Regions from separate parts of the Thermosynechococcus sp. JY1331 genome, predicted to be linked through region 2. Evidence: riboswitches for the same ligand, from Rfam matches in the RefSeq annotation. Region 2 holds a riboswitch; the other holds the start of a gene.
What was found. Region 2 has a riboswitch for cobalamin ahead of RHJ31_RS11930 (sirohydrochlorin chelatase). Riboswitches for the same ligand answer to the same signal wherever they lie in the genome.
Positions count from the first base shown of each region.

Region 1: linked by a shared signal. The riboswitch ahead of metE (5-methyltetrahydropteroyltriglutamate--homocysteine S-methyltransferase) and the one ahead of RHJ31_RS11930 (sirohydrochlorin chelatase) in region 2 are both predicted to bind cobalamin.

Region 1 covers NZ_CP134180.1:1,487,173-1,491,785, forward strand. Annotated here, with positions in the region: gene metE (5-methyltetrahydropteroyltriglutamate--homocysteine S-methyltransferase) at 1-1,902, opposite strand, end outside; cobalamin riboswitch at 2,194-2,339, opposite strand; gene RHJ31_RS07175 (SufE family protein) at 2,491-2,940, shown strand; gene thrS (threonine--tRNA ligase) at 3,121-4,613, opposite strand, start outside.
Region 2 covers NZ_CP134180.1:2,424,404-2,429,016, forward strand. Annotated here, with positions in the region: gene RHJ31_RS11925 (peptide ligase PGM1-related protein) at 1-1,400, shown strand, start outside; cobalamin riboswitch at 1,436-1,577, shown strand; gene RHJ31_RS11930 (sirohydrochlorin chelatase) at 1,610-2,641, shown strand; gene RHJ31_RS11935 (2-isopropylmalate synthase) at 2,716-4,350, shown strand; gene RHJ31_RS11940 (hypothetical protein) at 4,331-4,613, shown strand, end outside.

The sequences.
Region 1 (4,613 bases), 940 kb from region 2:
GTGGGTATGAATTTGGGTTTCTGGCTTAGCCACACCAGCCGCCAACCGAAACGCATCGACGGCCCAAGCCAAGTACTCCTGCCAACGTTCCGGCTTGAGGGGTAATCCTTCCCGTAAAGCGGGTTCATCAATCTGGATAATCTTTGCCCCAGCAGCTTCTAAATCGGCCACTTCATCCCGTAGAGCCAAGGCAATCTGCATCGCCTGTTCGCTACGCGGAATATCGGTGCGGGTAAAAGACCAGTTAATCATTGTTACCGGCCCCGTCAGCATACCCTTGACGATTTTTTGTGTCAACGATTGCGCCACCTTAAACTCTCGCACCGTCATTGGCTCGGTTCGCGCTACATCCCCATAAATAATGGGTGGACGCACACAGCGACTGCCATAGCTTTGCACCCAGCCGTGTTCAGTAAAGGCAAAACCAGTGAGCTTCTGGCCAAAGAATTCCACCATGTCGGTGCGTTCAAACTCGCCATGCACCAATACATCTAGGCCAATTTCTTCCTGCAATCGAATGCATTTGGCAATTTCAGCATCAATTGCTGCTTGGTACTCAGCAAGGGTGATTTCTCCGCGCTTGAGCTTCACCCGCAATTGCCGCACTTCTGGGGTTTGCGGAAAAGAACCAATGGTAGTTGTCGGAAAGAGCGGTAAGGTGGGCTGCAGTTGGCGGCGTTGTTCATAGGGCATAGCCCGTTCCAGATCGTTGACGGTTAAATTGCGCAACCGCTGTTGTACCACTGGATTCACAGGCCTAAATTCCTTAAAGGCCTGCCACTGGGCTTCAATCTCTGCCAATTGGGGGTGCTGGGCAAGGGCTTTGGGACTCTCCTGCAGCGTCTGTGCCAATAGCACCACCTCATCCAACTTTTGTTCGGCAAAACTCAACACCCGCCGCAATGGCTCTGGTAACTTCACTTCTCGTGCTGCATCGTAGGGGACGAATTGTAAAGAGGCTGAGGGGTGCAACCGGATATTAGTTGTGATACCCTGAATCGCTGCTAAGGTTGACACGACAGGTTCTGGGCAAATTTTCCAAATGTTTCGGGCATCCACAATACCCACTCCCAGCTGTTTATCCCTTGGGAAACCATACTGCTGCAATAATGCCAAGTTCTGCCCACGGGTAAAATCTAGACTAATGCCGGCTACGGGCAACGTCACCACCCAAGGATAGGCAGCGCCGAGATCATCAAAGTAGGTCACTAGGTAAATCGGCAAGCCAACTTGACAGAGCGCATCAAATGTTGATTCATACAATTCCCTGAAGTTGTTGGTGTCCCCAAAAACCAAGGCAGGTTCGTGGATTTGTACCTCAACCACCCCTCGGTTCTTCAATTCAGCCAACAGGATAAGATAGCGCTCCACTAGGCAAGACAACGCTTCCTCTAGATTCATCTGCAGCCGACTCAGCCGTAGCAGGGTTAAAGGCCCTAGCACTATGGGAACGGCGCGATCGCCCAAGACCCTTTGGGCACGATCGATGATCCCCAGAAAATCACTAAAGTCCGCTGCCTGAAGAGGCTGACTCATTTCGGGGACCAAGTAGTGATAGTTGGTGTCAAACCATTTGGTCATCTCAAGAGCTGGAATCCCCTCTTTGCCACGAGCCATTGCAAAGTATTGCTCCAGCCCTGTCAAGGCTTGATACCGCTGTGGGATGAGACCGAGGCGGACACTCCAGTCAAGGACGGGATCGTAAAGACTGGTATCGCCAACGCCAATACGATCAATGCCAGCCTGCAGTTGCGTTTGCCAATTTGCCAATTCAATCTCTTGAACTGTTTGTGTTAAATTTTCTTGATTGTATTTGCCATTCCAAAAGGCTTCCAATGCCTTTTTCAGCTCACGATTTTTACCAATACGGGGGTAGCCCAGCGTTGCAGTCTGAATGATCATTGTTGTAGTACCCTGAGTTTTGACAGTTCTCTCAATAGACAAAGCAAGATGGCTGTTTTCAGCCCAACAGGCAGTGCACTTCCAGCATCATCAGCAGAACCTAACGTGGGTCACTGCAAGAGCAACCCCTTGTCTAAGTGCTTGTAGGTGCTTGAAAATCTCCAAAATCACTTGTGCTACAGCAACGGCAGCAACGTTGCCAGAAAAGGGCGGTAGGGGGGTTCTTTACCTAGGCAAATTAATGAAAATTGAAGCATGAAGAACATCATCTGTACCTCGCAGATGTTGGCATAACGACATTCACAACTCGGCGGGCATTCTGACTGAGAGAGTAGTGCCTCTCATCACAGCTGCGGGACAGCGGCAGATTTGCACTGCACTTTCCCCCTTGCGTCTGATGGCTGATCCCCACCAGAACCGAGTGAGTACATTCAAGGCTAACACAAGTTATGAGTTAAGGGTAAGAGCACGGCGGTCTATTGGTATGAAAAGCTGCCCCTAGGTTGACTGCTGCCGTTATTGTGCAACTGCTGAGGCTAAAATGAGAAATAGTTATCATTTTTCTCAGCAGCGTTCTTCTAGGTAAATATGCCCTCCGCCTGCCAGCCTTTACCGGCTTCCCTCGATCGCATTGTTCAGCGGTTCCAACAGATCTCAGATCCAAAGCGGCGCTATGAATACTTGCTGAGCTTTGCAAAGCGCCTGCCGCCATTTCCTGAGGAGCAGAAGGTTGCCGCCAACCGCGTACCCGGCTGTGTCTCCCAAGTGTACGTGATGGCCTCTTTAGAGCAGGGCAAGGTGATTTTTCAGGGGGATTCTGACGCTCAAGTGACGAAGGGATTAGTGGGGCTATTGGTTGAAGGGTTGAGTGGGTTGACACCTGCAGAAATCCTCCAGTTAAAACCTGACTTTATTCAGCAAACCGGACTGAATGTCAGCTTAACCCCCTCGCGAGCCAATGGCTTTTACAACATTTTTCGAACGATGCAACAGCAAGCCCTAGCCTATCACTTGGCTGAGACTTCGTGTCACACTTAAAAATCTCAGCTGATGGGACTACAGCAGCAAAAGCTGGGCTGGGTGCTAGAGAACACCCTTACGAAGGAGGATAATCCTTTAGTTGTAGGATGACGCAACAATTCCCGCAACGGGGACATTAAGCTTCGTTTGCGGATTTAACACTTCTGCTTATACTCCCTATTCGCCAGAAGGCTCGGCCTACTGCCACTGAATCTCGGCATCCATTGCATTCACTGCCGATGTCAGTTTCTCGATGAGTTGTTCAACAGACAAGGCGCCGACATCGCCTGCAGCACGGGTGCGGATACTCACGGTCTCGCTTTCGACTTCCTTGGCACCCACAATGCCCATCACGGGAATTTTCTGAGTTTCGGCGTTGCGAATCTGTTTGCCGAGGCGATCGCCCGTGCGATCCACACTCACGCGGATGCCCTGCTCTCGCAGTTGAGCGGCCACACGTTCGGCATAGGGGCGTTGCTCATCTCCCACGGGCAACAGGCGCACTTGCTCGGGTGCCAGCCAAAAGGGGAAATCCCCCGCATACTCCTCAATGAGGATACCAATGAGCCGCTCCAGCGAGCCAAAGGGGGCACGGTGAATCATCACCGGTCGGCGGCGGGTATTGTCCTCAGCGACGTATTCCAAATCAAAGCGCTCAGGCAAATTGTAGTCCACCTGAACCGTTCCCAACTGCCACTCGCGACCGAGAGCATCCTCAAAGATAAAGTCTAGTTTCGGCCCATAGAAGGCAGCCTCCCCAATCCCCAAGAAATGCTCCATGCCCAACTGTTCTACCGCTCGCTGAATTGCTGACTCCGCCTTTGACCAAGCCTCATCGGAGCCAATGTACTTGTCGGATTTGGGATCGCGGAAGCTCAGCCGTGCCTTGAATTTATTTAAACGCAGACAGCGAAAGACCGAGAGAATGAGATCAACCACATTCAAAAACTCGGCATCCAACTGCTCTGGCGTGACAAAAAGGTGGGAGTCATCAACGGTAAAACCTCGCACCCGTGTCAAGCCCCCCAATTCCCCGGACTGCTCATAGCGATAAACCGTACCAAACTCCGCCAACCGTAGGGGCAAGTCACGGTAGGAGCGCAGCTCACTTTTATAGATTTGAATATGGAAGGGGCAGTTCATTGGCTTGAGGACAAAGCCCTGCTCGTTGGCTGCCGCCTCAGCATCTTCGGCCATCAGGGGAAACATATCCTCTTTGTACTTTTGCCAGTGGCCAGAGGTCTTAAATAGATCCACACGGGCAATGTGCGGACTCACCACCGGTAGATATCCCCGCTTCATTTGCTCTTTTTTGAGAAACTCCTCGAGGGTTGAGCGCAGAATCGTTCCCTTAGGAGTCCACAGGGGTAGCCCTGGTCCTACAGGATCAGCGAAAATAAAGAGACCCAGCTCTTTGCCCAGTTTGCGGTGGTCACGGCGCAGGGCTTCTTCTTTGCGGCGTTTATATTCCGCCAGTTGTTCTGGGGTTTCCCAAGCAGTACCGTAGATGCGCTGCAGTTGGGCTTTGGTTTCATCGCCGCGCCAGTAGGCACCGGCAACACTTTCAAGGGCGATCGCCTTGGGGTTAATCTCGCCCGTATTTTCAACGTGGGGTCCCGCACAGAGATCCCACCACTCATCCCCCAAGTGGTAAATCGTAATTGGCTCCTCGAGGTCTTGGAGAATTTCCA
Region 2 (4,613 bases):
CTTCCCTGAGCTTTCCCCAACCGGAGCTGGCCAAGATCACCGGCTATACCCACTACGAGGAGCGGCAACTCTATACGCTGATCCAGTTGCGGAATCCGCGTACCCGCATGATCTACGTGACGTCCCAGCCGCTGCACCCCAGCATTATTGACTATTATCTGGATTTACTCCCCGGCGTACCCAGTTCCCATGCCCGCGATCGCCTGCTGCTGCTGGCCACCTACGATCGCTCCGATAAACCCTTGACTGCGAAAATTTTAGAGCGGCCTCGCCTTTTGCAGCGGATTCGTCAAGCCCTGCGTCCCAACCAAGCCTACATGGTGTGTTTTAACTCCACCCCTTTGGAGCGGGAACTGGCGGTACGCTTAGGCATTCCCCTCTACTCGACGGATCCCGACCTCCTCTACTGGGGAACCAAGGCGGGCAGTCGGGAACTTTTTGCGGCCGCAGGCATTCCCCATCCGATGGGCAGCGGTTTTTTGCAGGGGGTACCGGAACTGGTGCGCGCGATCGCTCACCTCCAAGAGAAATCTCCTGAACTGCAACGGGTGGTGGTGAAACTCAATGAGGCTTTTTCCGGAGAAGGCAATGCTCTTCTTGATCTGCGCCCACTGCGCCCCCTTGGCAGCCCACACACCCCCGATCATCTACAACGGATTGAAAATAGCCTAGAGGAGATGGTCTTTCAGGCGCCTAATGAAACTTGGCTCTCCTATCGGCAGCGATTTATGGATCTGGGTGGCATTGTCGAAGCCTTTGTGGAAGGGACAGTCAAGCGATCGCCCAGTGTCCAAGGCTGCATTACCCCCAAAGGCAGTGTTGAAATTGTCTCCACCCATGAGCAGTTACTCAATGCCCCCACAGGTCAAATTTTCATTGGCTGTGAATTTCCTGCCCATGCCGACTATCGCCAACAACTCCAAGAATTGGGGCAAAAGGTAGGGACGTACTTGGCACAGCAGGGGGTGATCGGCTGTTTTGGTGTGGACGTTGTTGCCACCCAGACAACAGCAGGGTGGGAGCTTTACGCCATTGAAATTAACCTGCGCAAGGGTGGTACCACGCACCCCTTCATGACCTTAAAATTCCTCACCGATGGCCACTATGAGCTAGCCTCTGGACTGTTTTACAGCAAGCACCGCCGTCCCAAGTATTACATTGCCTCCGATAACCTCTGCCAACCCCACTATCGCGGCCTCCTGCCCAATGATCTCTTGGATATGATTGCCCGCTACCATCTCCACTTTGACTCCAGCACCGAAACGGGCACTGTCTTTCACCTCATGGGGGCACTCTCGGAATTTGGTAAGCTGGGACTCGTCAGCATTGGTAACACCCCCGAAGAAGCCCAAGCCATCTACGACCAAACCATTGGCGTTCTCGATGCTGCGGCGCTATAGGTCTCTCATGTGCCCACCCCCTGCATAGACAGGGGTCTGAGAATCTCGCTACAATTGGCAACGTTCACTGTGAAGAGCAGCCTGTAGGGAAAATCCAGTGCAAGTCTGGTGCTGTGCCGCAGCTGTGATGGGGAACCCCCCTCAGCCAGAATGCCTACTTGCTGTGGTTCACTCTGTTTGCCTGCGTCGCACGGGCATGGAGTTTCAACGTGGTTGTTACGCTCAACGATTCCATTCTCAATCCCCTCGGTTTTAGCCTCGATTTACCCCCTCTCCCCCAATCTCGACCGCTTTTACTCGTCGGTCATGGGACGCGCGATCCGGAAGGTCGCCAAGCATTTTTGGACTTTGCCCAAGCCTATTATCAACTGGATCCCTGCCGGCCTGTTTTTCCCTGTTTTCTGGAGTTAACGGAACCCTCGATTTTTGAGGTGCTCAGCCAGTGTGCTGCCGCAGGCCATACAGACTTGTCAGTGCTGCCAGTTTTACTCTTTGCTGCTCGCCACAATAAGTTTGACGTTACCAATGAGTTGGATCGGGCGCGGCGGGCGTTTCCGCAATTGCGCTATCACTATGGCCGCCACTATGGCATTGCCCCCGAAATTTTAACCCTGTGGCGATCGCGCCTTGAACGCTTGGACTCACCAGAATTTAATCCCCAAGGCATTGGCCGCGAAGAAACCGTTCTCCTAGTGGTGGGACGCGGCTCCAGTGATCCCGATGCCAATGGCGATGTCTTTAAGCTAGCCCGCATGCTCTGGGAAGGCAGTGGCTACAAAACCGTTGAGGTCTGCTTTATTGGCATTACCCATCCCCGCCTACCCGAAGGATTTGGGCGGACGAATCTTTACCAGCCCCGCCGCGTCATTGTCCTGCCCCACTTCATGTTTACAGGGGCACTAGTCAAGAAAATCTATACCCTTACCGCAGAAGCCCAAGCCGCCTATCCCAGTGTTGAATACGTGAACCTACCGGAAATTGGCCTGCACCCGCAACTATTTTATCTCACGCGGCAGCGGGAAATTGAAACCCATACGGGGCAGGTGGCCATGAACTGTGAAGCCTGCAAATTCCGCTTGGTGGCAGGCCATAGCCATCATCACCACCATCATCAGGATCATGAGCACCCCTCCCACAGCCATGGTCACGGGGGGCATCACCCTCACCACCATCACCATGGATCAACCGTGGACTTGGATCACTTGCCCAGTTACCACCAACGCATTTGGCAAGTTCCCTAGGCATCGCTCCCCAGTGAAAATGTTAGAGTAAATGATGACTGCTACTCTTTCTCAAGCTTAGATAGGGCTTGTCTATGCGTATTAAATATCCTCCCCAGACGGTTGACCGGGTGTTAATTTTTGATACCACCCTGCGGGACGGTGAACAGTCGCCGGGTGCCTCGCTGAATGTGGATGAAAAACTGGCGATCGCCCGTCAACTGGCGCGACTGGGGGTGGATATTATTGAAGCAGGCTTTCCCTTTGCCAGTCCCGGTGACTTTGAGGCGGTGCAGCGGATTGCTGAAACCGTGGGCACCGAAACGGGGCCAGTGATCTGTGGCTTGGCTCGTGCCACCCGCCAAGATATTGAAGCAGCAGCAAAAGCCCTCAAACCCGCCTACTATCCGCGGATTCACACCTTTATTGCCACCTCGGATATCCACCTAGAGTACAAACTGAAGAAAACCCGCGCTGAGGTACTGGAAATTGCCCCCGAAATGGTGGCCTATGCCAAGTCCTTTGTGGATGATGTTGAGTTTTCCCCTGAGGATGCCGGGCGTTCGGATCCTGAGTTTCTCTATCAAGTTTTGGAACGGGTGATTGACGCCGGTGCCACAACAATTAACATTCCCGACACGGTGGGTTACACCACCCCCGCCGAGTTTGGCGCCCTGATCAAAGGCATCAAGGAAAACGTGCCGAATATTGATCGTGCCGTCATTTCAGTCCATGGTCACAACGACTTGGGCTTGGCCGTTGCCAACTTCCTCGAAGCAGTCAAAAATGGGGCACGGCAACTGGAGTGTACGGTTAACGGCATTGGGGAGCGCGCCGGCAATGCTGCCCTTGAGGAATTGGTGATGGCTCTCTATGTGCGGCGGCAGTACTTCAATCCCTTCCTAGGCCGTCCCCCCGAATCAGAAGCACCCCTGACCAATATCAACACCCGCGAAATTTACAAAACCTCCCGCTTGGTCTCCAATCTAACGGGCATGTTGATTCAGCCCAATAAAGCGATCGTCGGTGCCAACGCCTTTGCTCACCAATCAGGCATTCACCAAGATGGCGTCCTCAAGCACAAGCAAACCTATGAAATCATGGACGCCCAACTCATTGGCCTTGCCGATAACCAAATTGTTTTGGGTAAACTCTCTGGTCGCAATGCCTTTGCCACCCGCCTGCGCGAGCTGGGCTTTGAACTCAGTGAAACGGAACTCAACAAGGCGTTTTTGCGCTTTAAGGAACTGGCCGACAAGAAAAAAGAAATCACTGACTGGGATCTAGAAGCTATTGTTAAAGATGAAACCCAAGCCATTGATGTTCAAGGCTACCAGCTGGAATTTGTGCAGGTCTCCTGTGGCGATCGCGCCCGCCCCACCGCCACCGTAACCATCCGTCTGCCCAGTGGTGAGGAGCTGACAGATGCCGCTATTGGCACAGGCCCTGTGGATGCCGTCTATCGTGCCATTAACCGCGTGGTGCAAATTCCCAATCGCCTCATTGAGTATTCCGTGCAGTCAGTGACCGCGGGAATTGATGCCATCGGCGAGGTGACCATTCGCCTGCAACATGGGGATCGCATTTACTCGGGCCATGCCGCCAATACAGATATTATTGTTGCTTCGGCTCATGCCTATATGAATGCCCTCAATCGTCTCTATCGCGGGCTCCAGCAGCAACGCCTCCACCCCCAGACCGCTGAGGTTCATGGTGGAACCACTCCCTAAGCCCCTTGAGCACCACGGCATCTACCCCTGCCCCATTTGCCGCCATGGCCAAATTGCCCCAATGGTGCTCATGGAAACCCATGCCTGTAACTTTTGCCGCCACATTTTTACCCTTAATCCTGAGCGCCAAACGGCTCGCCTTGAAGATGGGGCGATCGCTTTTCGCTGGCAGTGGACAGGTACAGGCTGGCGATCGCTCCACCGCCCCTCTTCTCAGGTCACCGTTGTTGGCCTTGTGTTAGCTATTTTGCTCATCATTTTAC